Linked DNA regions of Pleomorphomonas sp. T1.2MG-36. The protein of the gene in region 1 interacts with the protein of each later gene in a pairwise test. Links are inferred from orthologs where the notes say so. Each region holds a gene or a part of one and is shown in the gene's direction. Other genes may lie near its edges. The genes, in order: QQZ18_RS03075 and ptsN.

Region 1 (15,549 bases):
CGAAGATGGATATCGTCCTCTCGCTGACAGGCATCGGCTTTTTCGCACTGATGTTCGGCTACGTCCGAACCTGCGACCGGCTCTGAGCGCTGGAGTGCCCACCATGCTTTTTGAATACATCCTCGGCGGCGCCACGGCGGCGTTCCTCACAGGCTACCTGATTTACGCCCTCGTTCGCCCCGAACGCTTCTGACCTCAGCCGATCAGGAATTTCCCAATGACCATCAATGGATGGATACAGATCCTCGTCTTCTGCGGGATCATCTTTCTGCTCGTCAGGCCGCTGGGCGGCTATATGACGGCGGTCTTCACCGGCGAGCGGACGCCGCTGTCGTTCGTTCTCGGGCCGCTCGAGCGCGGCCTCTACCGGCTCGCCGGCACAACCGAGCGGGAAGAGCAGCACTGGACCGGCTACGCGCTGTCGCTGCTGCTGTTCAATCTCTTCGGCTTCCTGCTTCTCTACGCGCTGCTGCGCCTCCAGGGCTCCCTGCCGCTCAACCCAACCGGCATGGCCAGCGTGCCGCCGGAGCTCGCCTTCAACACCGCCGTCAGCTTCGTGACCAACACCAACTGGCAGAACTACGGCGGCGAAACCACCATGTCCTACCTGTCGCAGATGCTTGGACTGACGGTGCAGAATTTCCTGTCGGCGGCCACCGGCATCGCGCTGGCCGTGGCGCTGATCCGCGCCTTCGCCCGCAAGTCGGCGCGAACGGTGGGCAACTTCTGGGTCGACATGACCCAGGCGACGCTCTACCTGCTGCTGCCGCTCTGCATCGTCCTGACGATTGTCTTCGTCGCGCTCGGCGTTCCTCAGACGCTCGGAGGCTCCGTTGAAGCGACCACGCTGGAAGGCGCGAGGCAGACCATCGCCGTCGGTCCGGTCGCCTCCCAGCTCGCCATCAAGATGCTCGGCACCAATGGCGGCGGCTTCTTCAACGTCAACTCCGCCCACCCGTTCGAAAACCCTGGCGCGCTCTCCAACCTGATCCAGATGGTGGCGATCTTCGCCATCGGCGCGGCGCTCACCAACGTCTTCGGCCGCATGGTCGGCAACGAGCGGCAGGGCTGGGCGATCTTCGCGGCCATGGGCACGCTGTTCCTCGTCGGCGTCGCCGTCTGCTACTGGGCCGAAGCGGCCGGCAATCCGCTGGTCCATGCCCTCGGCATCGACGGCGGCAACATGGAAGGCAAGGAAGCCCGCTTCGGCACCGCCCTTTCGGCGCTGTTCGCAGTCGTCACCACCGCCGCCTCCTGCGGCGCGGTGAACGCCATGCATGACAGCTTCATGGCGCTCGGCGGCATGATCCCGATGATCAACATGATGCTCGGCGAGATCATCATCGGCGGCGTCGGCGCCGGCTTCTACGGCATCCTGATGTTCGTGGTGATCGCCATCTTCGTCGCGGGGCTGATGGTCGGCCGCACGCCCGAGTACCTCGGCAAGAAGATCGAGGCCAAGGAAGTCAAGATGGCCATGCTGGCCGTTCTCTGCCTGCCGCTCGCAATGCTCGGCTTTGCCGCCGTAGCGGTGGTGCTGCCGACCGGCGTCGGGTCCATCGCCAACGCGGGACCGCACGGGTTCTCGGAAATCCTCTACGCCTACACCTCGGCGGCGGCCAACAACGGCTCGGCCTTCGGCGGCCTTTCCGGCAACACGCCCTGGTACAACGTCACCCTCGGCATCGCCATGCTGATGGGGCGCTTCCTGGTGATCGTTCCGGCGCTGGCGATTGCCGGCTCCATCGCCGCCAAGAAGACCGTTCCCGCATCGGCCGGCACCTTCCCCACCGACGGCGTGCTGTTCGTCGGTCTGCTCACCGGCGTCATCGTCATCGTCGGCGGCCTCACCTTCTTCCCGGCACTGGCGCTCGGTCCAGTGGTCGAACACCTGGCGATCACCGCCGGTGAGACCTTCTGAGCGTCGGACGGACAGGAGTTATTCATGAGCAAGACCAAATCCGCGAGCCTTCTCGACACTCGCATCCTGCTTCCGGCCATCGGCGGCGCCTTTCGCAAGCTCGACCCGCGCAGCCTGATCCGCAACCCGGTGATGTTCGTCGTCGCCACCGTTTCGGCGCTCACCACCGTGCTTCTCGTCAAGGACGCCATCACCGGCAGTGGCGAACTCGGCTTTTCCTTCCAGATCGTGATCTGGCTGTGGTTCACGCTGCTGTTCGCCAACTTCGCCGAAGCGGTGGCGGAGGGGCGCGGCAAGGCGCAGGCCGACGCCCTTCGCCGCACTCGAACCGAAACCCAGGCTAAGCTGCTGACCGGCGCCGACAATGCCTATCGGACGGTTCCCGGCCACAGCCTCAAGGTCGGCGACGTCGTGCTGGTCGAGGCGGGCGACATCATTCCTTCCGACGGCGAGGTGATCGAGGGCGTTGCCTCGGTCAACGAGGCGGCGATCACCGGCGAGTCGGCCCCGGTGATCCGGGAGTCGGGCGGCGACCGCTCGGCGGTGACCGGCGGCACCGAAGTGCTGTCCGACTGGATCCGCGTGCGCATCACGGCCGCGGCCGGCTCCACCTTCATCGACCGCATGATCGGACTGGTGGAAGGCGCCGAGCGCCAGAAGACGCCCAACGAAATCGCGCTCAACATCCTCCTGGCCGGCATGACGCTGATCTTCGTTCTGGCCACGGTGACGATCCCGAGTTTTGCCACCTATGCCGGCGGCTCCATCCCGGTCGTCGTGCTGGTCGCCCTGTTCGTCACGCTGATTCCCACGACCATCGGCGCGCTGCTCTCGGCTATCGGTATCGCCGGCATGGACCGCCTCGTCCGCTTCAACGTGCTGGCCATGTCCGGCCGCGCGGTCGAGGCGGCCGGCGACGTCGATACCCTGCTGCTCGACAAGACCGGCACCATCACGCTCGGCAATCGTCAGGCCACGGCCTTCCATCCGGTGGAAGGCGTCACCGCACAGGAGCTGGCCGACGCGGCGCAGCTCGCATCCCTGGCCGACGAAACGCCCGAGGGCCGGTCGATCGTCGTGCTCGCCAAGGAGACGTACGGCCTCAGGGGACGGGAGATGAAGAGCCTGCACGCCACTTTCGTGCCATTCACCGCCCAGACCCGGATGAGCGGCGTCGACCACGACGGCCTCAGCATCCGCAAGGGCGCCGTGGACGCCATCCTTGCCCAGGCCGATCCGGCGGCGCCAGTGACGTTGCGCGAGGTGCGGTCGCTCGCCGACGGTATCGCCAGGACCGGCGGCACGCCGTTGGCGGTGATGAGGAACGGCCGCCTTCTCGGCGTCGTCGAGCTCAAGGACGTCGTCAAGGGCGGCATTCGCGAGCGCTTCGCCGAACTGCGCCGCATGGGCATCCGCACGGTGATGATCACAGGCGACAACCCGATGACCGCCGCCGCCATCGCCGCCGAAGCCGGCGTCGACGACTTCCTCGCCCAGGCGACGCCGGAGGACAAGCTGAACCTCATCCGTGCCGAGCAGGCCAAGGGCAAGCTGGTGGCCATGTGCGGCGACGGCACCAACGACGCGCCAGCGCTGGCCCAGTCGGATGTCGGCGTCGCCATGAACACCGGCACCGTCGCCGCCCGCGAGGCCGGCAACATGGTGGACCTCGACAGCGACCCGACGAAGCTGATCGAGATCGTCGAGATCGGCAAGCAGCTGCTGATGACGCGCGGCGCACTCACCACCTTCTCGATCGCCAACGACGTCGCCAAGTACTTCGCCATCATCCCGGCGATGTTCCTGGCCTTCTACCCGCAGCTCGGCGCGCTCAACATCATGGGCCTCGCCACGCCGCAAAGCGCCATCCTGTCGGCGATCATCTTCAACGCCCTGATCATCGTGGCCTTGATCCCGCTGGCGCTGAAAGGCGTTCGCTACCGGCCGGTCGGCGCCGGCGCTCTGCTCACCCGCAACCTCCTGATCTACGGCCTCGGCGGCATCATCGTGCCCTTCGTCGGCATCAAGGCTATCGATCTCGCCGTCACCGCTCTCGGCCTCGTTTGAAGGATACATCCATGCTGAACCATCTGAGGCCCGCGGCCGTCACCCTCCTCGCCATGGCGGCTCTGACCGGGCTCGCCTATCCGCTGGCCATGACCGGCATTGCCGGCGCCGTGTTCCCCCATCAGGCCGCCGGCAGCCTGATCGAGCGGACCGGCGTCGTCATCGGCTCGGAACTGATCGGGCAGACCTTCTCGGGCGAAGCCTATTTCCACGGCCGTCCCTCCGCCGCCGGCAGCGGATATGACGCGTCGAGTTCGAGCGGCTCCAACCTCGGCCCGGCCAATCCGAAGCTGATCGATCGCATCCGCGCCGACGCAGAGAAGCTGAAAAGCGAGAATCCCGGCGTGCCGGTGCCGATCGATCTCGTCACCACATCCGGCAGCGGCCTCGACCCGCAGATCTCGCCCGAAGCGGCCTATTTCCAGATACCGCGCGTCGCCAAGGCACGCGGTCTCGACCCGGCCGCACTCAAGCGGCTTGTCGATGCCGGGATCGGCGGGCGGGAACTGGGTTTCATGGGCGAACCCACCGTCAACGTGTTGAAACTCAACCTCGCTCTCGACGGCCTGTCGAAGAAGTGATCGAATCCTGTCGGAGCCGCCCGGCGGCTCCGACCCCCTACGAGGACGACATGTCGCTTCAGTATGCCAGGAACGCCGACGACAGGCCCTCGCCCGACGCGCTTCTCGAAAGCGCCGAGCGGGAGGCCCGTGGCCGCCTCAAGATCTTCCTTGGCGCCGCGCCAGGAGTCGGCAAGACCTACGAGATGCTATTGGCCGGACGGGCCCGCCGGGCCGACGGAGCCGACGTGGTCCTCGGCATCGTCGAAACCCATGGACGGCCGGAGACCGAAGCGTTGCTCGACGGCTTCGAGATCGTCCCCCGCCTCAGGCTCGGCTACCGGGGCCGAGAGCTCGACGAGATGGATCTCGACGCCATCATCGCTCGCCGCCCCCAGCTCGTGCTGGTCGACGAACTCGCCCACAGCAACGTCGAGGGCAGCCGGCATCCGAAGCGTTACCTCGACGTCGAGGAACTGCTCGACCGTGGCATCGACGTCTACACCACCCTCAACATCCAGCATGTCGAAAGCCTCAACGACGTCGTCGCCCGCATCACCCGCATTCGCGTGCGCGAGACCGTCCCGGATTCGATCATCGATCGGGCCGACGACATCGAGATCATCGACCTGACGCCGGACGATCTCATCAAGCGGCTCCACGAGGGCAAGGTCTACCTGCCGAAGACCGCCGCCCGCGCCACGGCCAACTATTTCTCGCCCGGCAATCTCACCGCCCTGCGCGAGCTGGCGTTGAGGCGCACGGCCCAGCGCGTCGACGATCAGCTCGTCAGCCATATGCAGGCCCATGCCATCGCCGGACCGTGGGAGGCCGGCGACAGGGTTCTGGTTTGCGTCGACGAGCAACCCCGCTCCGCCGCTCTGGTGCGTTACGCGCGCCGGCAGGCCGATCGCCTCAGGGCGCCGTGGGCGGCCATCCACGTGGAAACCGCCCGTTCGGTGGTGCTGGCGGAAGCCGACAAGGGGAGACTGGCCGATCACCTGCGCCTCGCCGAACAGCTCGGCGGCGAAGCGGTGACCATTCCCGGTCAGGACATCGCCCGTGACATCATCCGCCACGCCAAGGCCAACAACTTCACCCATGTCGTCGTCGGCACGCCGAACAAGGAACGGTGGCGGGAGCTGTTCGAGGGGTCGGTTTCGCACGACCTGATCCGCCGCGCCGGCGACATCAGCATCCACGTCATTTCAGGCGCCGATCGTACAGCCGGACAAGCGAAGGGCATCCGCACCGCGCCGCCCGCCCAAACCGTCCGGATCAAGCCTTATCTCGTCTCGACCCTCTACGTCGCCGGTGCGCTTGCCGTCAGCGGCGCCCTCAACAGCTTCCTCGATGTCCGCAATCTCGGCCTCGTCTTCCTCATGGCGGTGCTGGCCTCGGCCATCACATCGGGCCTGTGGCCGGCTCTCTATGCCTGTTTTGCCAGCGCTCTCGCCTTCAACTTCTTCTTCCTCGAGCCCCGCCATACCCTGACCATCAGCGACCCGGAAAGCGTGGTCGCGCTGGTGATCTTCCTCATCGTAGCCGTGACGGCCAGCAACCTCGCCGCGCGACTGCACCGGCAGGCCGCAGCAGCCCGACAGCGGGCGCGGATGACCGAGAACCTCTATCAGTTCTCGCGCAAACTGGCCGGCACCGGCACGCTGGACGACGTGCTCTGGGCCACCGCCTACCAGATCGCCGCCATGTTGCGGCTGCGCGTGGTCGTGCTGATGCCCGATGGCGATACGCTCGCGGTCAAGGTCGGCTATCCGCCTGATGACACGCTGGTCGATGCCGACATCGCCGCCGCCCGCTGGGCCTGGGAACACGAGCAGCCGGCCGGACGCGGCGCCTACACGCTGCCCGGCGCCAAGCGGCTCTACATGCCGCTGCGAACGGGCCGGACGCCGATCGGCGTCATTGGCCTCGACAACGACAAGCCCGGCCCATTGCTGACGCCCGAGGAACAGCGGCTGTTCGACGCGCTCGCCGATCAGGCCGCCGTCGCCATCGAGCGCATTCAGCTCGTCGCCGACGTCGAGCGCGCCCGACTGGCCGCAGAGGCCGACCGGCTGCGGACGGCGCTGCTGTCGTCGATCTCTCACGACCTCAAGACGCCCCTGGCCGGCATTCTCGGGGCCGCCGGCACCCTCAAGGATTACGATGCTTCGCTGCCCGACGCCGACCGGGCCGAGCTCGTTTCGACCATCATCGAGGAATCGGAACGCCTGCACCGCTTCATCGGCAACCTGCTCGACATGACGCGGCTGGAATCCGGCGCCATGCAGCCGAACGCCTCGCTGCATTTCCCGGGCGACATCGTCGGCAGCGCACTGCGCCGGGCCGGTCGGCTCCTTGCTCGCCACACGGTCGAAGTCGCGCTGCCGCCCGACCTGCCGATGCTCAAGATCGACGCCGTGCTGTTCGAGCAGGTCGTCTTCAACTTGCTCGACAATGCCGCCAAATACGCGCCGCCGGCCACCACCATCGCCATCCAGGGATGGCAGGACGGCAACCACGTCATGCTGCGCCTCGTCGATGAAGGCCCCGGCATTCCACCGGAGGATCTCGAACGCATCTTCGACAGCTTCTACCGCGTGCGCAAGACAGACCACGTCCCGGCCGGCACCGGCCTCGGCCTTGCCATCTGCCGCGGCTTCGTCGAGGCGATGGGCGGAACCATCTCGGCAACGAATCGCGCCGACCGCTCAGGGGCGATCTTCACCATCCGCCTTCCCATTCCCCCGCAAACCGAACCCGTGAAAGAGCCATCATGACAGCGCCGGCGATCAAGATACTGGTCGTGGATGACGAGGCCCCCATCCGTCGTCTTCTGCGCGTCGGGCTGACCACGGAGGGTTATGTCGTTCGCGAGGCCGCCGATGCCGCCGCCGCCGTGGCGAGCCTTGCCGAGGAGAAGCCGGACGTCATCATTCTCGACCTTGGCCTGCCCGATGTGCAGGGGCACGACCTTCTCACCGGCTGGCGGGCATCCGGCCTGGAACTCCCCGTCATCATCCTGTCGAGCCGGACCGACGAAACAGGCATCGTCCAGGCACTCGAAGCGGGCGCCGACGATTACGTCACCAAGCCCTTCGGGGTTGCCGAACTGGCGGCGCGTATCCGCGTCGCCTTGCGCCATCGACTGCAACAGCAGGGCGAGCGGCCGATCTTTCAGGCCGGCGACCTGTCCGTCGATCTCGTCAAGCGCATCGTCAAGATGGGAGGGCGGGACGTGGCCCTTTCGCCCAAGGAGTACGACATCCTCCGCCTGATGGTGCAGCATGCCGGCAAGGTGCTGACCCACCAGCATATTCTTCGGCAGGTCTGGGGCGGATCTGCGGACGTTCAATACCTCCGCGTCTACGTGCGCCAGCTTCGCCAGAAGATCGAGCTGAGCCCCGATCAACCCCAGTACATCCTCACCGAGACCGGGGTCGGATACCGCCTCCGCGCCGCCGACTGAGATTGCCAAACCATCCGCGCTTGCGCCGCCCCTTGACGCTTAATGTGAGAAGACCATGGAACTCGCCGATATGATCGACCCCCAGGATGTGCTCGTCGACCATCGGGCCGCCTCCAAGGCGGAACTCCTGCGTGACCTGGCGCACCTCGCGGCCGGACGAACCGGCATCGACGAGACCGTCATTCTGGACCTGTTGACCGGCCGCGAGCGCCTGGGCTCCACGGGCATAGGCAACGGCATCGCCATTCCCCATGCCAATGTGCCCGAACTCAGCGCCCCTTTCACGTTGCTGGTCCGCCTGAGACAGCCCATCGACTTCGAGGCGATCGACGAGGCGCCGGTCGACATCGTCTTCCTGACGCTGTCCCCCGCGCATAGGGGGGCGTCGCATCTCGGTCTGCTCGCCTGCATCGCGAGAAATGCCCGATCGGCCACCTGGCTGGACGCCGTAAGGCTGGCCCGATCTCCAGCCTCCCTTCATGGGCTTCTCTCGGGCACGGGCGCCTGACGGGTGACGCGCACCCGGCTCGCGTCAGCGCAACAGCCCCTGCCCGCCATCGATCCAGACCGGCGTGCCGGTGATGTGCGAGGACGCGTCACTCACCAGGAAGGTGATGAGATGCGCGACGTCTTCCGCCCGCCCCGGCCTGCCGCCGGTAAGCGGAACCTGCCCTTCCGGCCACACCACGGGGATGGCCGTTTCCTCCTCGGCGCGCTTCGTCGTGCTGTCGTCGATATTGGTTTCGATCGCACCGGGGCAGACGGCATTGACGCGGATGCGGTGACGCCCGAGTTCCAGGGCCAGTTGCTGCACCATGGCCAACTGGGCGGCCTTGGTGGCCGCGTAGGCGGTCGCACCGGGAGAGGTGAACGTGCGCGTGCCGTTGATGGAAGAGACGACGACGATGGAGCCGCCACCGCCATTCTTGAGATGAGGCACGGCGAAGCGCAAGGTCAGGTAGGTGCCGCGCAGGTTGACGGCGATCGTCTGGTCCCACTCGTCAGCTTTGATATCCTCGATCGGTGCCCAGGTCCCATTGATGCTGGCGTTGGCGACGACGGCATCCAGGCGACCGAAGCGCTCGACGAGACGGGAGACCGCCGCGCTCATCTGGTCCTCGATGGAGATGTCGGCATCCAGCCGTTCCACCTCGGCGCCGGACCTGCGAAGTAGCTCCGCCACCTCCTCCAGCTCCGATGGCGTACGCCCCAGCAGGCCGACGGCAAATCCGTTCCGGGCCAGTTCGATGGCGGACGCCCGTCCGATGCCCGATCCCGCACCCGTAATCAGAGCAACTTTCTTGTTCGACATGTCATTCTCCTGAACCGACCTTGTGATCCACTCGTACCTCTAGGTTGCAGGCACCCACCGTCCCGGTCGTTCCGACAAGGCCTTCGCCACGGTGGTTGCCGTCTTCCAGTAGAGGACTCAATGCGCTATGATGGTGGCCGGCCCGATTTCCTTTTGGTTGTATCGCGCCCGGCCGTTGCCGTTTTCCGAGTCCCCAAGATCTGTCCGGCTTGTTCTGATTTCCCGGCATGTTTCGACTCGCCAGCCTGAGCGTGCGTGCGTTCGACCGATCGAACCGTTGCGTCAGACGATTGTTCCCTTGTGGCCGCTTTCTCCCGTTTCGGGGGGAACTAATGCATGACGGTTTGGTTCCAAAGACATCTGAGGCGTCCGGCCGCCATCCGGCACAAGAGGTGACGCAAGTGACCCGAAAGTTCGCAATCGCCCCCGCCGACAACGGTGAACAGGTGTCGGACAGGACAATCCCTGACGAACTTCCGGAGGCCCATCTGATCAGGCGCTACGAGCCGCTTGCCGTCCTGGCCGTGGCCTCGGAAGCCTTTCCGGTCGTCAAGACGGGCGGTCTCGCCGACGTCATCGGTTCGCTGCCGAAGGCATTGCTGTCACAAGGCATTGCCACCAGGACCCTCATTCCGGCCTACCCGATGGCGCTCGCCAACTGCGACGACCGCGAGGTCGTGGGGCACATGTCGGTGCTCGGCGAGGAGGTCACCCTGTGGGCCAGCCACTGCCACGAGCTGGAGCTGCTGCTGGTCGACTGCCCCGCGCTGTTCGACCGCCGCGGAGGCCCCTATCTCGACGATCAGGGCCGGAACTATCCCGACAACTGGCGCCGCTTCGCGCTCTTGTCGGCCGTCGGGGCGAGAATTGCCGCGGAAGGCGTGGACGACTGGCGCCCCGACCTCGTTCATCTTCACGATTGGCAGGCCGGGCTCACGGCCGCCTACATGCGGGCGGCGGGCGTTGACGTTCCCAGGGTCGTCACCATTCACAATCTGGCCTTCCAGGGCCAGTTCCCGGCAAGCGTGTTCCCGTCGCTCGGCCTGCCCGACCATTTCTTCCATGTCGACGGGCTCGAGTATTATGGCGACATCAGCTTCCTGAAGGCCGGCATCCGGCTCAGTGACGCGGTGACCACCGTGTCGCCGACCTACGCCCGCGAAATCCTGACCGAAGAGCAGGGAATGGGGATGTCCGGCGTGTTGCAAAGCCGGCGGTCGGTGCTCTCCGGCATCGTCAACGGGATCGACGAAGACGTCTGGAACCCGCTCACCGACCCGTACATTAGCGAGAACTACGATCTTCATTCCATCGAGCGCCGCCGCGCCAACCGCGAGGCAGTCGAACAGACCTTTGGCCTGATACCGGGGGACGGCGCGATCCTCAGCGTCATCAGCCGGCTGACCTGGCAGAAGGGAATCGATCTTCTGGCACCCGTGGTGCAGGGCATCGTCGACCGGGGTGCACGTCTCATCGTCATCGGCGAGGGCGATCCCGACATCGTCTGCGGGCTTGCCGAACAGGCGCGGAAGCACTCCGGTCGCGTGGTCGTGCACGTCGGTTTCAGCGAGGAATCGGCCCACCTGCTTCATGCCGGAAGCGACATCGTCGTCCAGCCATCCCGCTTCGAACCCTGCGGACTGACGCAGCTCTATGCCTTGAGGTATGGCGCCATTCCGGTCGTCGCGCGCACAGGGGGGCTGGCGGAAACGGTGATCGACGCCAACGAAGCGGCAACGGCGGCCGGTGCGGCGACGGGTTTCCAGTTCCACCCCGGCTCGGTCGAGGACCTCTACCAGGCCATCGACCGCGCGCTGACCGCCTACGACAGTTCCGACACCTGGTCCCGACTGCAGACGCAAGCCATGAGGACCAGCTTCGGTTGGGCGCGCAGCGCCGAGCGCTACGCCTGTCTCTACCGACGTCTCGTTCGCGATCATGGCGCGCCAACGCTGGACCATAAGTGACGGCGCGCTTCAACTCGAAACAACTCAGATCATCGGTCCTGCCGCCAATTCATCATTGTAGCCGTCTCCAGGACGTGCCTTGTCGCGGAACAGCCTGCCGGCATGGGCAATATAGGTCTGGATGAAGGGAATGAGCACCGGCGCGCGCAACGGGGGATCCGGATTTTCGAGTATCAGGCGCGCTCCCTCCCTTGCCGAGGATCCGCCCGACCCGTTGTTCGCCGAAAGCGGCCCGAAGCGCGAGCGCCTGTTCACCCACCGCTTTGGGGCGCATGTCCGAGGCCACCCCACGCCATCGAACAAGGCTCCAAGAGGTTGGCTCTCCCTGGATATCGGGGCGGCACCTACTGCTGGACCGCGTGCGGCGGAAACTCCTTCTGATCCTCGCCGCGACCGAGATTTCCACCAAGGCGGATCGCCGCGAAGACCACGATGACGAGAAGCAGCAGCCCCAGGACGAGCATCAGCGGATTGGCGCGCATCTTCGGATCCTTATGCTGCATTGGTTCTCTCGCCCAACCCGGCACCAGCCAACTAGTTCCCCGTCGTCGGCTGAAAGTGGCGTTTTGGGGAACCAATCTCCGTCTGAGCGCTTCAGTAGTTGACGATTCAACAGGGACGGCGCGCGATGGTCATTTTAAGCGTTCTTCTGGTGGGCCTGTTCGGTCTGCTTCTCCTGGGCGGCGGCATCTATCTCGTCGTCCTCGGCGGAAGCGCCTACTACTTTCTCGCCGGCGGCGGCATGCTGATCACCGCCCTGCTTCTCTATCGACGCAGCGCCCATGCCCTCACCGTCTATGCCGCCGTTCTGTTCGGCACGTTGGTCTGGGCTCTCTGGGAAGTTGGCTTCGACTGGTGGCAACTCGGTCCGCGCGGTGGCCTTCCGGTGCTCATCGGCCTCTGGCTGCTGTTGCCGTTCGTGCGGTCGCGGCTCAATCGAGCCCCGATATCTCCCACCTTTCGCAGACCGCCCGCGTTGGCTCTGGCGGTGGCGTGCATCCTGTCGGCCGGCGTTGCCGGCTGGTCGATGTTCGTCGATCCCCATGATCTCGACGGCCGGTTGCCGGAGAAGCAGAACCAGTCGGCCGCCGATCAGCGCGGCGTACCCGACGGCGATTGGTGGCAATATGGCCGGACACCACTCGGGCAGCGCTATTCGCCGCTCGCGCAGATCAAGGTGGACAACGTCGGCGACCTCAAGGAAGCCTGGCGTTATCAGACCGGCGACGTGAAACGGCCGGAGGACGTGGGCGAGACGACCTATCAGGTGACGCCCCTCAAGGTCGGCGACACCCTCTATCTCTGCACGCCGCACAACTGGGCGATCGCGCTCGACGCGGCGACCGGCAAGGAAAAGTGGAAGTACGATCCGCAGGCCGGGCTCAATCCCAACCGTCAGCACCAGACCTGCCGAGGCGTTTCCTACTATCGCGACGCCGCCGCGACGACCGGTGCGGCCTGCGCCGAGCGCGTCTATCTTCCGACCTCCGACGCGCGCCTGATCGCACTGGACGCCCGCACGGGCAGCGTTTGCACCAGCTTTGCCGACCAGGGCGCGTTGCACCTTGAAACCGGCATGCAGCACACCCCGGAGGGCTATTACTATTCCACCTCGCCACCGGTCATCGCCGGGCGAAAAATCATCATCGGCGGCGCCGTCAACGACAACTATTCGACGGAGGAACAGTCGGGCGTCATCCGCGCCTTCGACGTCGATACCGGCACCCTGATCTGGAACTGGGATTCCGGCAACCCCGCCGACACCACGCCGCTACCTCCTGGGCAGACTTACACGACCAACTCGCCGAACAGTTGGTCCGTATTCAGCGTCGACGAGGCGCTCGGGCTCGTCTACGTGCCTCTCGGCAACCAGGTGCCCGACCAGCTCGGCATGGGCCGCAGCGACAACGTCGAGAAATACTCCTCGTCGATCGTCGCCCTGGATGTGGAGACCGGACGCGATCGCTGGGTACGCCAGACCGTCCACCACGACCTCTGGGACATGGACGTGCCGGCGCAGCCGGTTCTCCTCGATCTGACCAGACCCGACGGGACCACCGTTCCCGCGCTCGTCGGCCCCACCAAGCAGGGCGACGTCTACGTGCTCGACCGCCGCACCGGCGAGCCGATCCTGCCGGTCACCGAGGTACCGGCTCCCGGCGGCGCGATTGCCGAGGACTTCACGGCGCCGACCCAGCCGATCTCGGCGCTGTCCTTCGAGCCTCCTCCGCTTCAGGAGAAGGACATGTGGGGCGTGACCATGTTCGACCAGCTGGCCTGTCGCGTCCGCTTCCACCAGCTCAACTACGAGGGGCGATACACCCCACCGTCGTTGAACGGAACGCTGGTCTACCCCGGCAACTTCGGCGTCTTCAACTGGGGCAGCGTCGCCGTCGATCCCGAGCGACAGGTGATGTTCGGCATGCCCACCTATCTCGCCTTCACCTCGCGCCTCGTACCGAGAGCGGACATTCCGCCCCCGGGCGAGAACGAGAAAGGCAGCGAACAGGGCCTCAACCGAAACGATGGCGCGCCTTACGGCGTGGTGATGGGACCCTTCCTGGGGCCGCTCGGCATTCCCTGCCAGGCTCCGCCGTGGGGCTATGTGGCCGGCGCCGACCTCAACACCGGAAAGATCGCCTACAGGCACCGCAACGGCACGGTCTACGACATGACCGCCCTGCCCCTGCCGATCAAGCTGGGCGTGCCCGGCATCGGCGGCCCGATCGTCACCAAGGGTGGCGTCGCCTTCCTGGCCGCGGCGGTCGACAACTATTTGAGGGCCTACGACCTCACGACCGGCAGAGAGCTTTGGAAGGCTCGCCTGCCGGCCGGCGGACAGGCGACGCCGATGACCTACGCCCTCGCTGACGGCCGCCAGATGGTGTTGATCGTCGCCGGCGGGCATGGATCGATCGGGACCAAGGCCGGCGATTACGTGATCGCCTATGCCCTGCCGTGACATGGAGCGGCGCGGAGCCAACTCCCCGCTTCGCGCTCCACCAGCGCGGCCAATGCGATCTTCCGCCGGGCAAACCCGTCCCACGGGAACAAAGGGCGGTATCCGAGGTTCCTTCGCCCCATCGCGACACTCTCAGGAGCAAGGCATGAAGGCGCTGAGCCTGGCATGGCAAGGGCAACATCCGCTGTAAGCGCCTCGCCGACCCGAGCATCGAAGACGACCACGACAAGCAGGACGGCTGCGTCAAGGTGGTCATGAAACCCGAGCTTTGAAGCAAGTCGCAATCCTCTACAGATCCGAAGGAGCCACAAGCATGGCCAAGCAAACGCAAGACCGCACAGCCCCGGCAGCAACGATCCACGACCAGACGCTGTTGCGGGGCAACGGCGGCGAGCTGCATCAGACGCAGTCCGGCGATGCCCCCACCTTGACGACCGCCCAGGGCGCGCCGGTGGCGGACGACCAGAACACCCTGAAGGTGGGCGCACGCGGTCCATCCCTCATCGAAGACTTCCATTTCCGCGAGAAAATCTTTCATTTCGACCACGAGCGCATTCCCGAGCGCGTCGTCCATGCGCGCGGTTACGGCGCGCACGGCTATTTCGAAACCTACGAGTCGCTGGCCGAGTTCACTCGCGCCGACATCTTCCAGCGGGCCGGCGAGAAGACGCCGGCATTCGTCCGTTTCTCGACCGTTGCCGGCTCCAAGGGATCGTTCGATCTCGCGCGCGACGTGCGCGGCTTTGCCGTCAAGCTCTACACCAAGGAGGGCAACTGGGACCTCGTCGGCAACAACATCCCCGTGTTCTTCATCCAGGACGCCATCAAGTTCCCCGACGTCATCCACTCGGTGAAACCGGAGCCCGACCGGGCCTTCCCCCAGGCGCAATCGGCGCATGACAACTTCTGGGACTTCATTTCGCTGACGCCGGAGTCGATGCACATGATCATGTGGATCATGTCCGACCGGGCCATTCCTCGCTCCTTCCGCTTCATGGAAGGCTTCGGCGTCCACACCTTCCGCTTCCTCGACGCCCGCGACGAGTCCACCTTCGTCAAGTTCATCTGGAAGCCCAAGCTCGGCTTGCAGTCGGTGATGTGGAACGAGGCGGTGAAGATCAACGGCGCCGACCCCGACTTTCACCGCCGCGATCTCTGGAACGCCATACAGGCGGGCAACTTCCCGGAGTGGGAGCTGTGCGTTCAGCTGTTCGACCAGGAGTTCGCCGACAAGTTCGACTTCGACGTGCTCGATCCCACCAAGCTCATCCCGGAGGAAATCCTGCCGCCG
Region 2 (15,177 bases), on another replicon or contig:
GAACACCTTGACGTCGGCGCCGGTATCGCGAGCAATGAGGCCGGCCACCTCCTTGAGGCGGCCCTTGAGAACCTCGTGATAGTCGCGGTGGCGCGCGTAGACGGAGATGTTGCCGACGCCGGGCCTTGCGAGGTTGTCGAGCGGGTCGCTGTCCGGGCCGTAATTCATGGCGAGAACCACGGCCGATCTCGCTTCCGGCCACAGCACGCGGGGATCGCCCCGCCGGTCGAGCGTCTCCTCCATCCAGGCCATGGAACCGTGCCGCCCAAGATCGACGAAGGCACGCAATCGGCGTGCCGCGTCGCCGAGCCGGTCGACCGGGGCAATGCCGATCGCCGAAAAGCCGAGGTCGCGGGCGCGGACCCTCCAGGTCACCGTGCCGCTCCCCCGGAAACCGGATCAGAAATCGAGGTCGGTGTAGATCGGCGCCGCGGGAAGACCGGCCAACCGGTCCGCCAGCAGGGTGCGGAAGGTCGGGCGCGACTTGATCCGGGCATACCAATACTTGGCATTGAGATCCTCGTCCCAGGGCACGTCGCCGACATAGTCGACGACGGACAATTCGGCAGCGGCGGCGAGGTCGGCGAAGGTGAGCTGCTCGCCGGAGAGCCAGTTGCGCGAGCCGGCCAGCCAGCCGACGTAGTGAAGATGATGCTTGATGTTGACGCGGGCAACCCTCAGCACCTGGTTGTCGGGCGACCCACCGCCCAGTTCCCGTGGCAGCTCCAGCTTCAGGATCTTTTCATGCTGGAAATACTGCACCGCCTCGTCGTGCGTCTTGTGCAGGAACCAGTCGACGAGGCGGCGCATTTCGGCACGCGCCTCGGGGTGGTTGGGCATCAGGCGACGATCACCAAGCGCGTATCCGCGCGTCTCGTCGACATACTCCATGATCGGACCGGCGCCGATGATCGGCGGACCGTCGTTCTCGACCAGGACCGGCACATTTCCGGCCGGATTGAGCTCGAGGAATTCCGGCCGCCGTTCCCAGCTTTTCTCGACGATGAGGTCCACCTTCGCATCGTGCTCGGCAAGCATCAGCCGCACGAAGCGGGAGGTGGTGGAGAAGGGGTGATGATAGAGCTTGAGCATCGAGGCCCCGGATCGCCGGCCGCGCCGGTGTCAGACAGAAGGGTGGAAACAATTCGCCTGGAGTATCTCGCAAGGCTCCGCGCCGCTCCGGATCGGAATGGTGGCGAGCCCCGCGAGACTGGCCTATAGAACCGACGACATGTATGAACAAGCGGTTACCGACCTATCGCATTCGATCCACCCATTTTGACCGAAAGTTTCGCGACATGGATCTTACGGGCCTCTTTCAAGCGCTCATCCTCGGCATCATTGAAGGTATCACCGAGTTCCTGCCGATTTCCAGCACCGGCCATCTGATCATCGCCGAGCAATGGCTGGGCGCTCGTTCGGACATGTTCAACATCGTCATCCAGGCCGGTGCCATCCTGGCGGTGACGGTCATCTACTGGCAGCGGCTTGTGGGCTTCCTGACGGGATGGCGCGACCGGGAGACGCGGCTTTACCTCGGCAAGCTGATCGTCGCCTTTCTGGTCACCTCTGTGCTCGGCCTTCTCGCCAAGAAGCTTGGCTTCAAGTTGCCCGAAACCGTGGTGCCGATCGCCTGGGCGCTGGTGATCGGCGGCTTCTGGATGATTCTCGCGGAACACTATGCGGCCAAGAGGCCGGAAAGCCGCCATATCAGCTGGACGATCGCGGTGGTGGTCGGCGTGGCGCAAGTGGTGGCGGGCGTCTTCCCCGGCACGTCGCGATCGGCTTCGACCATCTTCGCGGCCATGCTGCTCGGTGCGGGAAACAGGGCGGCGGCGACCGAGTTCGCCTTCCTTGTCGGCATTCCCACCATGTACGCGGCGAGCGCCTTCGAGATCGTCTCTACGCTGAAAGATGGCGCCGCGACCGCCAATGAGGATTGGCTGGCGCTCGCCATCGCCTTCATCGCCTCGGCGATCACCGCCTTCGTCTCGGTCAAGTGGCTGCTGGGCTACATCCAGACCAACCGCTTCACGGCCTTCGCCGTTTACCGCGTGCTGTTCGGCGGACTCCTGTTCGCCATGATCCTGACCGGCTGGGTTCACTGACCCGCCGGCTTCAGGCCGTGGCGTTGTCCCGGTCGTATTGGCCATGCGGGCGGAAGCGGACGGCATACTCCGGCAGCATGGCGCCGAGCGACGTCGGCGGGATGCCGAAGGCTTCGAGCGTACGGCCCTCGCCCGCAGCGGGGGCCGACACCACGCTTCCGGCCTTCAGAAGCTCGACCTGGTCGGGTGTCAGCGGAGCTCCGGGCATCCAGGCGGTCAGCCGAGCGAGAAGCGAGGCCAAGCCGAAGGGAATCGTCAACAGGCGCCGCCGACGGCCCGTCTCGGCGAGCAAGCGCTCGAGAATGGCGCGGAAGGTGAGCACCTCAGGGCCACCCAGTTCGTAGATGCGGCCGCCCGCGATCTCGCCATCGACGGCGCGGGCGATCGCCTCGGCAACGTCGCCGACGAACACCGGCTGCAAGCGCGTCAGGCCGCCACCGATCAGCGGCAGCACCGGGCTCATCATGGACAGTTCGCCGAATCGGTTGATGAACTGGTCTTCGGGTCCGAAAATGACCGACGGTCGCATCACCACGGCATCGGGGATAACGTCGAACACCGCCGCCTCACCAGCCGCCTTGGTGCGAGCGTAGGCGGAGCCGGACGCGGCATCGGCACCGATGGCCGACACGTGAACGAGGCGAGAAATGCCGGCGGCGGCAGCGGCCTCGGCCACGGCGCGGGCGCCGAAGGCTTGCACTGCGGCATAAGTCTGCCGGCCGGCGGGCGCGAGAATGCCGACGAGGTTGACGACGGCGTCGGAACCGCTGACCGCCCGATCGACCGAGGCACGGTAGCGCAGGTTGGCTTGCATCGGCATGATCTGGCCGAGGCCACCGAGAGGCTGCAGGTATGCCGCCAGATCGGGCCGTCGACAAGCCGCACGAATGCGCCAGCCGCGCTTGGCCAGTGCACGCACGACGTGGCGACCGAGGAAACCGGAAGCCCCGAAGACGGTGACGATCGGCTTTTCTTCCCGAACGACGGGCATGGCGATCCCTTCCTGCGAAAGTTTGCAACGAACGATCCCGGTCGCCGGCGCGTGAAGTCCGGCGCTCCAGTAAAACCAACTTATTAAGGCAGGAAGCCGCCCGCTGTACAGACCACACCGCGTAGCATTCCGTAGCCGGCGCCAATTCGTCGATAGGGATCGAAATGGCGGTTGACAACACCGCGCCGACCCCGTATTCACCCCGCCAGCCGACGACCCCTGTGCCCAGGTGGCGGAATTGGTAGACGCGCACGGTTCAGGTCCGTGTGCCGCGAGGCGTGAAGGTTCGAGTCCTTTCCTGGGCACCATCGTCGATCACCCAGATCGACGAGAAGTTGGCCTCATTCTTCTGAATGCGAAACAACCTGCCTCACGGCGGGTTTTTTCATGCCCGCGCTCCACGCGGGTCAGCCTTGCGCCACATCGTTTTAGAACCGTTCCACGCTTGCTGAAATTTGGCAGCGCGCATAATCCCTTGCCTGCCAACAACGACAAGCGCCGACGCGGCATTCGGCCGCGACGAGAGCCTAATTCGAGGAACGATACCCCATGATTGCCCAGCGCATCACCGACGACATCCATTCGCTTCGTGCCATCGATTGGGACCGAAAGCTGTTCGACGAACTGGTGCCGCTGCCCGAAGGAACGACATACAATTCCTATCTGGTCCGGGGACGGGACAAGACCGCGCTGATCGATACGGTGTATCCGCCGAAGGCCGAGGAACTGCTCGCCGCGCTGAAAGCGGCAGGCGTCGAGAAGCTCGACTACATCATCGCCAATCACGCCGAACAGGACCATTCCGGCTCGATTCCCGCGCTGCTCGCGATGTTCCCGGACGCGAAAGTGGTGACGAACGCCAAGTGCAAGCGCTTCATCCTCGACACGCTGCCGGTCGACCGGGACGCCTTCGTGACCGTACGGGACGGCGACACTCTCGACCTCGGCGGCAAGACGCTGTCCTTCCATCTTACGCCTTGGGTGCATTGGCCGGACACGATGGTCACCTTTGCCGTCGAGGATCGAATCGCCTTCACCTGCGACTTCCTCGGCGCCCATCTCGCCACCACCGAACTGTTCGCCCGCGACGAGGCGCAGGTCGCCATCTCGGCCAAGCGCTACTATGCCGAGATCATGATGCCATACCGCGCCTTCTCGGCCGAGGCACTCGGCAAGGTGGAGGCGCTCGCGCCCCTGTTCGTCGCGCCAAGCCACGGTCCGGTGCACGACCGGCCGTCCTTCATCTTCGATCTCTATCGCGGCTGGACGTCGGACGAGGTCAGGCCGCTGGTCGTCATTCCCTACGTTTCGATGTACGAGAGCACGGCAAAGATGGTTGCCGTTCTCGTCGACAGGCTCACCGAACGCGGCATCGCCGCGCAGCCGGTCAACGTCGTCGACCTCGACAGCGGCGCATTGGCCATGAGCATCGTCGATGCCTCGACCATCGTCTTCGCCTCGCCGACGGTGCTGTCCGGTCCGCATCCTAGCCTTGCCGCGGCGGCCATCCTGATCAACGCGCTGTCGCCGAAGACGCGCAAGGTGGCGGTGATGGGTTCCTTCGGCTGGGAAGGCAACCTGCCCGACCAGGTGATCGCCTTGCTGCCGCGCCTCAAGGCCGAGATCCTGGAACCGGTCATGACGAAGGGCCTGCCGCGCGAAGAAGCGCTCGGGGAGATCGCCCGGCTCGCCGACGATATCGCCGGCCTTCGCGCCGCGGAAGCGGCAGCGGCCTGAACCGGATGGCAAAGGCGGCATAATTTCCTTGCGCTGGGCCGCAGGGCGTCCGCATATACAGCGGAACGTTTCCCTCGGCTTGGCCGTGGCCGCCTTTCGCCTATCCGCTCTCTCCGATAGGCCGGGCGGCTTTCCGGAGAGAGCCGCCAGCTTGCAGAGTCCAGCCATGACCATTCGCCTCCACACCGGCGATCTTCCCGATCTCGACGCCTACGGCGACGTCGTCGCCATCGATACCGAGACCCTCGGCCTCAATCCGCATCGCGACCGGCTCTGCGTCGTGCAGCTGTCGCCCGGCAACGGATCGGCCGACGTCGTCCAGATCGCCAAGGGACAGACCGCGGCCCCCAATCTCGTCCGGCTGCTCACCGATCCCCGGCGCATCAAGGTGTTTCACTTTGCCCGCTTCGACATTGCCGTCCTGAAGCGGACCTTCGGCATCACCGTGACGCCGCTGTTCTGCACCAAGATCGCGTCGCGCCTCACCCGCACCTACACCGACCGCCATGGCCTGAAGGATGTGACCAAGGAACTCCTGGGCATCGACATTTCCAAGGCGCAGCAGTCGTCCGACTGGGGTGCCACGGTGCTCAGCCAGGCGCAGCTCGAATATGCGGCCTCGGACGTGCTCAACCTTCACGCCCTGCGCGAGCGGCTTCTTGCCATGCTCGAACGTGAGGGGCGCATGGAGATGGCGGAGGCGTGCTTCCGCTTCCTGCCGACCCGCGCCGATCTCGATCTTGCCGGCTGGGGTGAAGAGGATATTTTCGCCCATAGTTGAGCCCAGGCTCGGCTCGTAGGCGAAGTCCGGCAAGATGCCTGACGGACGACGCAGTCGCTTTTCAGCGATTGCTTGAATGTGATCGCGACCCACTCGCGGCACAGCAAGCCTTGGTTTATCTTTTGTGCCTAAAGTCCGCCGGGTGGAGATCGACCAGCCGTCCGGCGGGACGATCCGTGACGGCCCCCAAGAGCAGAGGTTCCGTCGACAACGGGAACGAAGGATGAGTGGCATCGCAGCAACCCGCGCATTCGATGGCGGCGGCATGGAACCGTTTGACGGATCCGCCGAACGGGGGCTGTTGTTTGCCAAGGCGGCTCGGGAGAGCCGGCGCGTCCGTCGTCTGCGCCTCATGCTGCCGGCGATCGGCGCGCTGCTCTGCGTGATCGTGATCGGCGCCACGGTGATCACCCGCATTTCCATCAGTCTCAGCATCGGCGACCTGAAGATCACCACCGACGGACTGGCCATGGATGCGCCGCATCTGTCGGGCAGCGACGGCAAGGGGCGGACCTACGCGGTAAGCGCCGAGAGCGCCGTACAGGACCTGAGTGACACCCGGATCATCCGCCTCAAGGGCATCGAAGCGAGCGTGACGCAAGCCGACGGCAGCCGCGCGCGCCTGCTTGCCGACAGCGGCGTCTACGATTCCACCGCGCAGACCGTGGTGCTCAAGGAAAACATCCGACTGAGCAACTCCGACGGTTCGGGCGGCGCATTGGAGCGTGCCGAGATCAATCTGTCCACCGGATCGCTGACCTCCGACAGTCCGGTAGCGTTCTCCTCCCGCCTCGGCGAAATCAACGCCGAGAAGATGGGCGTCGAGAAGAAAGCGGGGACCGTGACCTTTTCCGGAGGCGTTCGCATGACCGTCGATCCGTCCGTCCGTCCGGGTAGCATCGACAAAATACCTCCCGGGCGGACCGAGCCGGCTACCGGAAGCGTACCGGAAGCCGCTCCCTGACAATCATGATGGCTCGGAGCATTTTAACCGGGCCCAAACGTTCTAGCCGCCTCGACGAGGCAGAAGGCAACCGAAGATGACTCGCATGCCCCGCACCAGCCTCCTTAGCCGGGCCACCGCCGCCGGCCTGCTGGTCGCCCTCGCACTCACCCCGGCCTTTGCCGCCGAAAAGACGGGAAAGCTGCCGCCCAATGCCTATCAGGGTCTTGGAATGTCCTCGGACCAGCCGATCCAGTTCGAATCGGAACAGCTCGAGGTGCACGACCAGGACAAGACGGCGGTATTCATCGGCCATGTCATCGTCCGACAGGGGGCGACCGTCCTGAAGACCGACCGCCTCATGGTGTTCTACCAGGGCTCGCCCTCCGGTGAAGGCCCGCAGCAGGTCAGCCGCCTCGAGGCGACGGGCAGCGTGCTGGTGACCTCGGCCAACCAGACGGCAAGCGGCGACGCCGCGACGTTCGACACCGCCGCCAATACGATCGTGCTCACCGGCAATGTCGTGTTGACCCAGGGCGACAATGTCATCCGCGGGTCGAAACTGCTGATCGACATCAACACCAGCCAGGCCAAGATGCTGGGCGGCCGGGTCCAGATGCTGATCGCTCCGAAATCGCTCGACGCCAAGGGCTGATGCCCCCTTTTCCGCCGGATACCAGAGCCTTGCTGAAGCGCTTCGCACAACCCGAGAGCCCGCCGCCTCCCGAGGCGGCAGATACCTCAGACCTTGCCGTCTTCAACCTCGTCAAGACCTTCGGCCAGCGGCCGGTGGTGCGCGGCGTTTCCATGCAGGTTCGGCGCGGCGAGGCCGTCGGCCTGCTCGGTCCCAACGGCGCCGGCAAGACCACGCTGTTCTACATGATCACCGGGTTGATCCCCGCCAATGGCGGCAGCATCTTCCTCGATGGCCATGACATCACCGGCTATCCGATGTTCCGCCGCGCCCGGCTCGGCATCGGCTACCTGCCACAGGAAGCCTCCATCTTCCGGGGCCTCACGGTTGAGAACAACATCCGCGCCGTGCTCGAACTGGTCGAACCGAACCGCGACGCCCGCGAGGCGGAGCTCGATGCCCTGCTCGACGAGTTTCATCTTGCCCACTTGCGTCGCCAGCCGGCGATTGCCCTCTCCGGCGGCGAGCGGCGGCGCGCCGAAATTGCGCGGGCGCTGGCCAGCCGGCCGATCTTCATGCTGCTCGACGAACCGTTCGCCGGCGTCGACCCGATCGCGGTCGGGGATATCCAGGCCTTGGTCCGCCATCTGACCGGACGCGGCATCGGCGTCCTGATCACCGACCACAACGTGCGCGAGACGCTCGGCCTCATCGACCGGGCCTACATCCTGCATTCCGGCATGCTGCTGGTGGAGGGCACGCCCGACGACATCATTGCCGACGCGGATGCACGTCGCGTTTACCTCGGCGAGCAATTTACCCTTTGAAGCCGCCTCCTGGCTAGGTTATGAAGCAAGAAGCGGACCACCTTCGGCCGCCTCGTTGATTTCATGGCTTCCGCTTCGGCGCGGGATGGAGGGGGTTGCTCGATGGCGCTGTCGGCGCGGCTCGAACTCAGACAAAGCCAGTCGCTGGTGATGACGCCGCAGCTGATGCAAGCCATCAAGCTGCTTCAACTGTCCAATATGGACCTCGTCACCTATATCGAGCAGGAACTCGAGCGCAATCCACTCCTCGAACGGGCCGACGATGGCGAAGGGGAAGCGCCAGCCGTCGAACCGGCCGACGCCGACGTGCCGGCGCAGGCCGACGCGCCAGACTGGTTCGAGACCGAGGGGGCTCCGAGCTCCGAGCGGGTCGCCAACGTCCTCGACACCGATATCGGCAATGTCTACCCCGACGATACCGGGCAACCCGAGCGCCAGCCTCTCGACGTCGGCGCGCTTGCCGGTGGCGACTGGTCGTCGGTCGGGCGTGGCGGTACGGGCGAGGACTACAGTCTCGAAAGCTTCGTCGCCGGCGAAATCGGCCTGGGCGACCACCTTGCAGAGCAATTGGCCGTTGCGATCACGGATCCGGCGTTGCGGCTCATCGGTCACGACCTTATCGACCAGGTGGACGAGGCCGGTTACCTTAGGGCCGATCTTGCCGCGACCGCCGAACGGCTGGGCGCTTCGCTTTCCGACGTCGAGAAGGTGGTTGCCGTGCTCCACACCTTCGAGCCGACCGGCATCTGCGCCCGCAATCTCGCCGAATGCCTGGCGTTGCAGCTTGCCGAAAAGGATCGCCTCGATCCGGCGATGCAGACGCTCGTCGCCCATCTCGACCTGCTTGCCCGGCGCGATCTCGCCGCGCTCCGGCGCCTTTGCGGAGTGGACGACGACGACCTTGGCGACATGATCAAGGAAATCCTGGCACTCGACCCCAAGCCGGGCCATGCCTTCGGATCAACGCAGGTGCAGACGGTGGTGCCCGACGTGATGGTGCAACCGGCATCCGACGGCGGCTGGACGGTGGAGCTCAACACGGACACGCTTCCGAAGGTTCTGGTCAACCAGACCTATTATGCCGAGGTGTCGAAAACGGTCCGCGAGGAGGAGAAGACCTATCTCGGCGAGTGTTTTCAGTCGGCCAACTGGCTGACGAAGAGCCTGGACCAGCGTGCCAAGACCATCCTGAAGGTGTCGACCGAGATCGTCCGCCAGCAGGATGGTTTCCTGACCCATGGCGTCGCCCACCTGAGGCCGCTCAACCTCAGGATGATCGCCGATGCGATCGGCATGCACGAATCGACCGTGTCGCGCGTCACCTCGAACAAATACATGGCGACGACGCGGGGCATCTTCGAACTCAAATACTTCTTCACCTCCTCGATCGCCTCTTCCGAGGGGGGGGACGCCCACTCTGCCGAAGCCGTGCGCCATCGCATCCGGCAATTGATCGACGCCGAAACCGCCGACGACGTGCTTTCCGACGACACGCTCGTCAAGATGCTGCGCGACGACGGCATCGACATCGCCCGCCGCACGGTCGCCAAGTATCGGGAAGCGTTACGCATTCCCTCCTCCGTGCAGCGCCGGCGCCTGAAGCAGCTTGCCGGGGCGTAGAATCGCGGTAACCTTTCGGAAATCGGAGGTCATCCGGAAGGCTGATTGATATCGCCTCCGGCCGACGCCACATCTGAGATATGCGGGCGCGTCGCCCGGCAACGCCAACTCAGGGAGGCTCTTCGGCTTTTCCGCTTCCACCCCCGATCGGCGCCCGCCCCAGCCGATGGCTGCGGAGCAGAGGGGGAAAGCGGCAACACCACCCACCGACGAGACGGAAAGCCGCGCCCCCGCTCGTCGGCGCCGGCCACGATCCGCCAAGCGCGGGAGGCCGGAGACCCAGGTGCTGGACAAAATATCTCCAGCGACAGGTCGGTTCATAAAGGCGCGAGAAACGAGGACTCTGATGCCGCTTCGCATTACCGGAAAGAACGTCGACATCGGCCAGGCGCTTCGCGAGCACATCACCACACGCACCGCCGAGGAGCTCGGCAAATATTACGACGAGCCGTTTACGGGCCATGTCGTGGTGCAAAAGGAGGGTAAGGCCTACATTGTCGACTGCTCGATCCAGCTCGCCTCCGGCACGACGCTGCAATCGCGAGGCGAGGATTTCGAGGTCTATCCGGCGGCCGAGAAGGCAGTGGAGCGAATCGGCAAGCGGATGCGGCGCCACAAGCGCAAGCTGAAGAACTTCAAGGGCGGCGAGTCGGCGGCCGGCGATCAGACGCCGGGCGGGCGGTCCTGGGGCGACCTCGATGCCCAGGCCACGGTGTTCGCCGCATTCGACGACGAGGAACTCGGCGAGGACTTCGCGCCGACGGTCGTGGCGGAAACCACTCAGAAAATCCGCACCATGAGCGTCGGGTCGGCAGTCAGCGAACTCGATTTCACCGGCGCGCCGCTGGTGATCTTCCGCAATGCCGGCAACGGCGGCGTCAACGTCGTCTACCGCCGCAACGACGGAAACATCGGCTGGGTGGATCCCGCGCTGAACGAAATCGCCGGCTGACGGGGCTCATCCCATCTGTCCTTTCTCGGTTCGGACCTATATGAAGGCGAGGGCCGGGGTAACCCGGCCCTCCGACAAACTTGGAACAAGACGATGGATCTGAGCGACCTCCTTGTGATCGACGCAATCCTGCCGCGGCTCAAGACCGCCAACAAGAAGCAGGCGCTTCAGGAGATGGCCGCCAAGGCTGCCGCTCTCACCGGGCGAGACGAGCGCGACATCTTCGAGACACTGATGCAGCGCGAGAAGCTTGGCTCGACCGGCGTGGGGCACGGCGTTGCCATCCCTCACGGCAAGCTGGCCGGTCTTGAACGGCTGGTGGGCGTCTTCGCGCTCCTCGACAGGCCGATCGATTTCGATTCACTCGACGGCGAGCCGGTCGACGTGGTGTTCCTGCTGCTTGCGCCGGAAAGCGCCGGTGCCGATCACCTGAAGGCATTGGCCCGCATAGCCCGCGTCCTGCGCGACGATGAAACGGCCGCGAAGCTTCGCGCCGCCGACGATGCCGCGGCAATGTATACGCTTCTCACCGAAAACGTCCGTTCCGACGCCGCCTGAGGCCGCGCCACGGAATCGATCCCACCGACCATTTTCAATGCGACCGAGGCCCCTTTTCAGCGGTGGCCTCGGGAGCACTTCGCATGACGCGATCGATGCGTTCGTGCCGGTTGATTTTCAGAAACAAATCATGAACAATGTCGGCGGAGACCTGATGATGCCCGTGCCGACTGCCGCGTTTTCTTCCCCGATCGAAAGCTTCGTCAACGATGGCCGGCAATCGGAAGCCGCTCGCCTCGTGCAGCGCGGGGTTGGGCGGCTGTTGGCGGGGCACGGGTTTTCGGTTCTCTACGAGCTGCCGCTCGCATCGGGACGGCGGGCCGACGTGGCTGCCCTCGGCGGCAATGGCGACATCTTCATCGTCGAGATCAAATCGTCGGTGGAGGATTTCCGCGCCGATCGCAAATGGCCGGACTATCGGCTTCACTGCGACCAACTGTTCTTTGCCACCCACGCCGGTGTGCCCGCCGATATATTTCCAGAGGATGCGGGCCTGATCGTCGCCGATGGTTACGGTGGAGCGATCCTTCGGGAAGCACCCAGCCACCGGCTCGCCGGCGCGACGCGGCGGGCCATGACCCTGCGCTTCGCCCAGGTGGCGGCGCGGCGCATCCAGCAACTGATCGATCCGCAACTCCCCGACATGGGCGCCTTCTGAGGGCTCACTCGAAGGGCGGACAGACTGAAGTCTATGCCGGAAAGGCCTCCTTGGCAGCCTCTTCGCGACTAAGAGCGGGGGTGCGGCCGCTTGCCGCGACGGACGCGAGCGCTATCCTTTTCTTTACCGACAACGAGGCGGCGAGGACACTTGGAAGGGGCGGTCACAATCGCCTGGAGGACGGCGTGCCGTATTATCACAGCTATTTCGGGCCCGAGGCGACCAGACCGCCGCTGCCAGCCCATCGCCGGCCACCGGAGGCTTCCGGCCTGTCGGCAAACCTATATGCCCGCGTTGCGCGCCGTTACTGCCTGCCAACGTTCAATCTCGGTACCGCCTTCATTTCCGGAGTGCGCAGCCCCATCGTCGAGCGGGTAGCGCGGACGACCCCCTTCTGGAAGCTCATCTCCTTCGATCGGCTGGCCCCGGACCCCGACATTGCCGCTCCTGGCGTGCTGGTACTGCCCCCGTATGCCGGACACTGCCCGACTCTGGTCCGCGACACGGTGGCGGCCTTTCTGCCCGGCCATGCGGTGCACGTCGCCGGCTGGGAGGATGCCCGACGCGTGCCGCTCTCATCAGGCGCCTTCGGGTTCGGCGAGGCGGCGGAGGCCGTCATCGAGATGGTCTCGCAGATCGGCACCCCCGTGCATGTTGTCGCGGTCACGGAAGCGGGCGTCATCGGCATCGCGGCCGCGACCCTGCTGGGAAAGCGCAATCGCCCCCTGGCGTCATTGACGCTGATCGGCGGCCCCGTCGACTGCCACACAGATCCTGCCGGACTTGCCGCCGAGGCGACCGCGCGCGGGCTGGACTGGTTCATGCGGGCCGCGATCGCGCCGGTTCCGCCGCCCTTCGAAGGCGCCTACCGTGAAGTGTTTCCTGGTTTTTTTGCTCTCACTGGTTTCCTGACGCGCAGCCTCGATCGATCCTCGGTCGACCACAAGGAACTGTTCCTGGAGCTTGTCCGAGGCGACGGCGACGGTGCCGACGGCCATCGCGGCTTCTTCGAGGAGTTCCTGGCGGTCATGGACGTCCCCGCCGAACTCGTTCTGCAGTGGATCGAGGCGGTGCTGATCGACCGGCCATTTGCGCCGGATCTCGGCAGGGCATTCCGGTCAAACGCCTCGCCCCTCCTTGCCACGACGCCCTTGATGACGGTGGAAGCGGAGTGCGACGCCTTCGGCGGCGGTGGCCAGACCCATGCGGCCCACCGGATGACCAGCGCGCCGCAGGATGGATGCCGCCATACCGAAGGTGGGGCCGGCCGCTTTGCCCTCTTCAGTGGAGCTCGATGGCGCGCATCGGTTTTCCCGCGCGTGGCCGATTTCATAGCCAGCCATGCCAGCCCACCTGCGCGACCGCACCTCGGCAAGGTCGAGGATCTTCTGACACTGTCCGGACTTACGCCCGCGCTCGCTGCCCGGCTCAACCGAGAGGGCGTCTACTTCGTCCATCAGCTCGCCCGGCTCGACGACGCCGCGGCGAACGACCTCGACAGGCGGCTCGGGACGGTTGCCCATCCGCTCGCCGCCCAGCTCGGCCGCGAGGCACGCTTCCGCCTCGATGACGGCGGACGGTCTTGAACGTCAGGGACGGCAAGGCCATATAGAGCGCTGATCACCGGGTGCCTCAGGGGCTCGGTCAAGGTCGCTTCCTTGCGAGGACTTTGAAAGATGACGAGATTGGCAGGCTTCTCGAGCCCGTTTCTTCTGGGCTTCGATGAGATCGAGCGTGCGCTCGACCGCGTGTCGAAGGCCGCGAACGACGGTTATCCTCCGTACAACATCGAACGTATCGAACGCGACGGTCCCGAAGGCGACGTGTTGCGCATCACGCTGGCGGTCGCCGGCTTCACGCGCGAGCAACTCGACGTTTCGGTCGAGGAAAACCAACTGGTCATTCGCGGGCGACAGGCGGACGACAAATCGCGCCTCTATCTCCACCGGGGTATCGCAGCGCGGCAATTCCAGCGCACCTTCGTGCTTGCCGAAGGCATAGAGATCCTCGGTGCCGATCTCCGAAACGGGCTGTTGTCCATCGATCTCGTCCGCCCGCCACTCGAGCGCGTCATTCGGCGAATCGAGATCAACGCCGAGGACTGACGATAAACGCGCCGGTCACCTTTTCCTCCTAGACTGCTATTCAGACACGGCGCCCTTCGCGGGTGCACGGTGTCCTCCCCCTGTCCGGTCACGGTCGGCGCGGGGGGAAAGGAGTAATGCGATGGCTTCTTTCACCAAGACCACTCCCGCCGACGATCGGAAGATCATGCCCGATGCCGCCTTCCGGCAACTCGGCGGTGGCAGTGTCGCCTATCTTCGCCGCGTCTCCTCCGATGACGTGATCGCCGCTCATCCGGGCTACCTCGATCTCCGGCCCGGCATGAAGCTGTGGGCGCTGCATTCGGCGGACGGCCAGCCCATCATGTTGACGGACAGCCGCGAGGCCGCCATCGCCAACGCCAACGAAGCGGACCTGACACCGATGATGGTGCACTGAGCGGTTCAGTCCAAGCCATCGACAAGGGCGGAAAATCCCTCGTCCGTCGGGAAACGCTTTGCGGCCTCGGCTGCGATGCGACGTGACGCAACAATATCGCCAGCGTCTCTCAGAAGCCGGATGCGCCGGCGCGGCACCTCCTTGAGGTAGCGTTTGACAAGGCTCGACAGGATGGCATCGGCAGCGATGGCCGCGTCGAGCCCGGCAAGCAAGGCTTCCGCCCGGCCAATGTCGCCTCCTCGTTCCGCCGCCTCGGCGGCGAGCAACGCAAGGCCTGGATTGATCTCCGGCAAAAGCCCCATCAGTGCATCCGGAACAAGCGCGGCTCCGGCGTCGAAGGCGACTCGGGCGGCGGCGAACCGCGCGTGGGCCAGCCAGTCGACAGAACGAACGAGCAAACCGCGCGCGGCCGCTTCGACGGCGATGTCGCGACGGAAGGTCGCGGTGACCTTGCGTATGATGTTCAGGCTATAGAGGTGGTCGTGAACTTCGTGACTTGAACGGAGCGGCACCAGCGTCACGTCGTCCGGCAACGACAGAGCGGCGAGACGAGCACCGACACCGGCGTCGTATGGGTCATAGAGCGGGACGATCACCCGCGCCGAGCCTCGGCGGGAGGGGGTGAGCAGGTGGCCGAGATCGGCCTCCTCTGCCTGCGAAGCGAGGCCGGCCGCAGCCGACTGGCTGCCCGGCTCGCCGATCCGGAAATCCGGCGCAAAGGCATAGAGCTCGGCGTCCAGGTGTCTGGACGCCGCCGCCGCGGCACCAAAGGCGCCCATCGAACTTCCGTAGAGAATGACGCGCCCGGCCTTCGCGGCCATGGCCGCCTCGCCGATCAACCGATCAATGTCCGCGCCGCAGCTCCG

The links.
Region 2: the proteins of QQZ18_RS03075 (region 1) and ptsN interact in binary tests that used the Escherichia coli proteins (3 or more experiments, as listed by UniProt). The link is inferred for Pleomorphomonas sp. T1.2MG-36 from one-to-one orthologs.

The regions. Positions count from the first base shown.
Region 1 is NZ_CATNLY010000001.1:638,856-654,404, forward strand. The notes cover bases 4,263-7,528. They hold QQZ18_RS03075 (sensor histidine kinase), read left to right. Parts: upstream 4,263-4,619; coding sequence 4,620-7,328; downstream 7,329-7,528. Other genes in these bases: kdpC (potassium-transporting ATPase subunit KdpC), read left to right, coding at 4,263-4,569; QQZ18_RS03080 (response regulator), read left to right, coding at 7,325-7,528. In the rest of the region: kdpF (K(+)-transporting ATPase subunit F), read left to right, coding at 104-193; potassium-transporting ATPase subunit KdpA, read left to right, coding at 218-1,921; potassium-transporting ATPase subunit KdpB, read left to right, coding at 1,946-3,988; more of kdpC, read left to right, coding at 4,000-4,262; more of QQZ18_RS03080, read left to right, coding at 7,529-8,017; QQZ18_RS03085 (PTS sugar transporter subunit IIA), read left to right, coding at 8,073-8,525; QQZ18_RS03090 (SDR family oxidoreductase), read right to left, coding at 8,550-9,329; glycogen synthase GlgA, read left to right, coding at 9,731-11,296; QQZ18_RS03100 (hypothetical protein), read right to left, coding at 11,321-11,446; QQZ18_RS03105 (hypothetical protein), read right to left, coding at 11,641-11,799; QQZ18_RS03110 (glucose/quinate/shikimate family membrane-bound PQQ-dependent dehydrogenase), read left to right, coding at 11,925-14,258; katE (catalase), read left to right, coding at 14,572-15,549. UniProt on the Escherichia coli protein: Member of the two-component regulatory system KdpD/KdpE involved in the regulation of the kdp operon. KdpD may function as a membrane-associated protein kinase that phosphorylates KdpE in response to environmental signals.
Region 2 is NZ_CATNLY010000045.1:284,338-299,514, reverse strand. Bases 9,525-12,418 are described here. They hold ptsN (PTS IIA-like nitrogen regulatory protein PtsN), read left to right. Parts: upstream 9,525-10,686; coding sequence 10,687-11,151; downstream 11,152-12,418. Other genes in these bases: QQZ18_RS18930 (polyhydroxyalkanoate depolymerase), read left to right, coding at 11,995-12,418; QQZ18_RS18935 (MmcB family DNA repair protein), read left to right, coding at 11,309-11,809; hpf (ribosome hibernation-promoting factor, HPF/YfiA family), read left to right, coding at 9,988-10,593; rpoN (RNA polymerase factor sigma-54), read left to right, coding at 9,525-9,641. In the rest of the region: tRNA epoxyqueuosine(34) reductase QueG, read right to left, coding at 1-375; QQZ18_RS18995 (glutathione S-transferase family protein), read right to left, coding at 400-1,092; QQZ18_RS18990 (undecaprenyl-diphosphate phosphatase), read left to right, coding at 1,299-2,108; QQZ18_RS18985 (complex I NDUFA9 subunit family protein), read right to left, coding at 2,119-3,099; QQZ18_RS18975 (FprA family A-type flavoprotein), read left to right, coding at 3,649-4,836; QQZ18_RS18970 (ribonuclease D), read left to right, coding at 5,003-5,617; LPS export ABC transporter periplasmic protein LptC, read left to right, coding at 5,841-6,581; lipopolysaccharide transport periplasmic protein LptA, read left to right, coding at 6,667-7,215; lptB (LPS export ABC transporter ATP-binding protein), read left to right, coding at 7,215-8,021; more of rpoN, read left to right, coding at 8,124-9,524; more of QQZ18_RS18930, read left to right, coding at 12,419-13,395; QQZ18_RS18925 (Hsp20 family protein), read left to right, coding at 13,486-13,914; QQZ18_RS18920 (BQ00720 family protein), read left to right, coding at 14,036-14,311; QQZ18_RS18915 (hypothetical protein), read right to left, coding at 14,317-15,177. UniProt on the Escherichia coli protein: Seems to have a role in regulating nitrogen assimilation.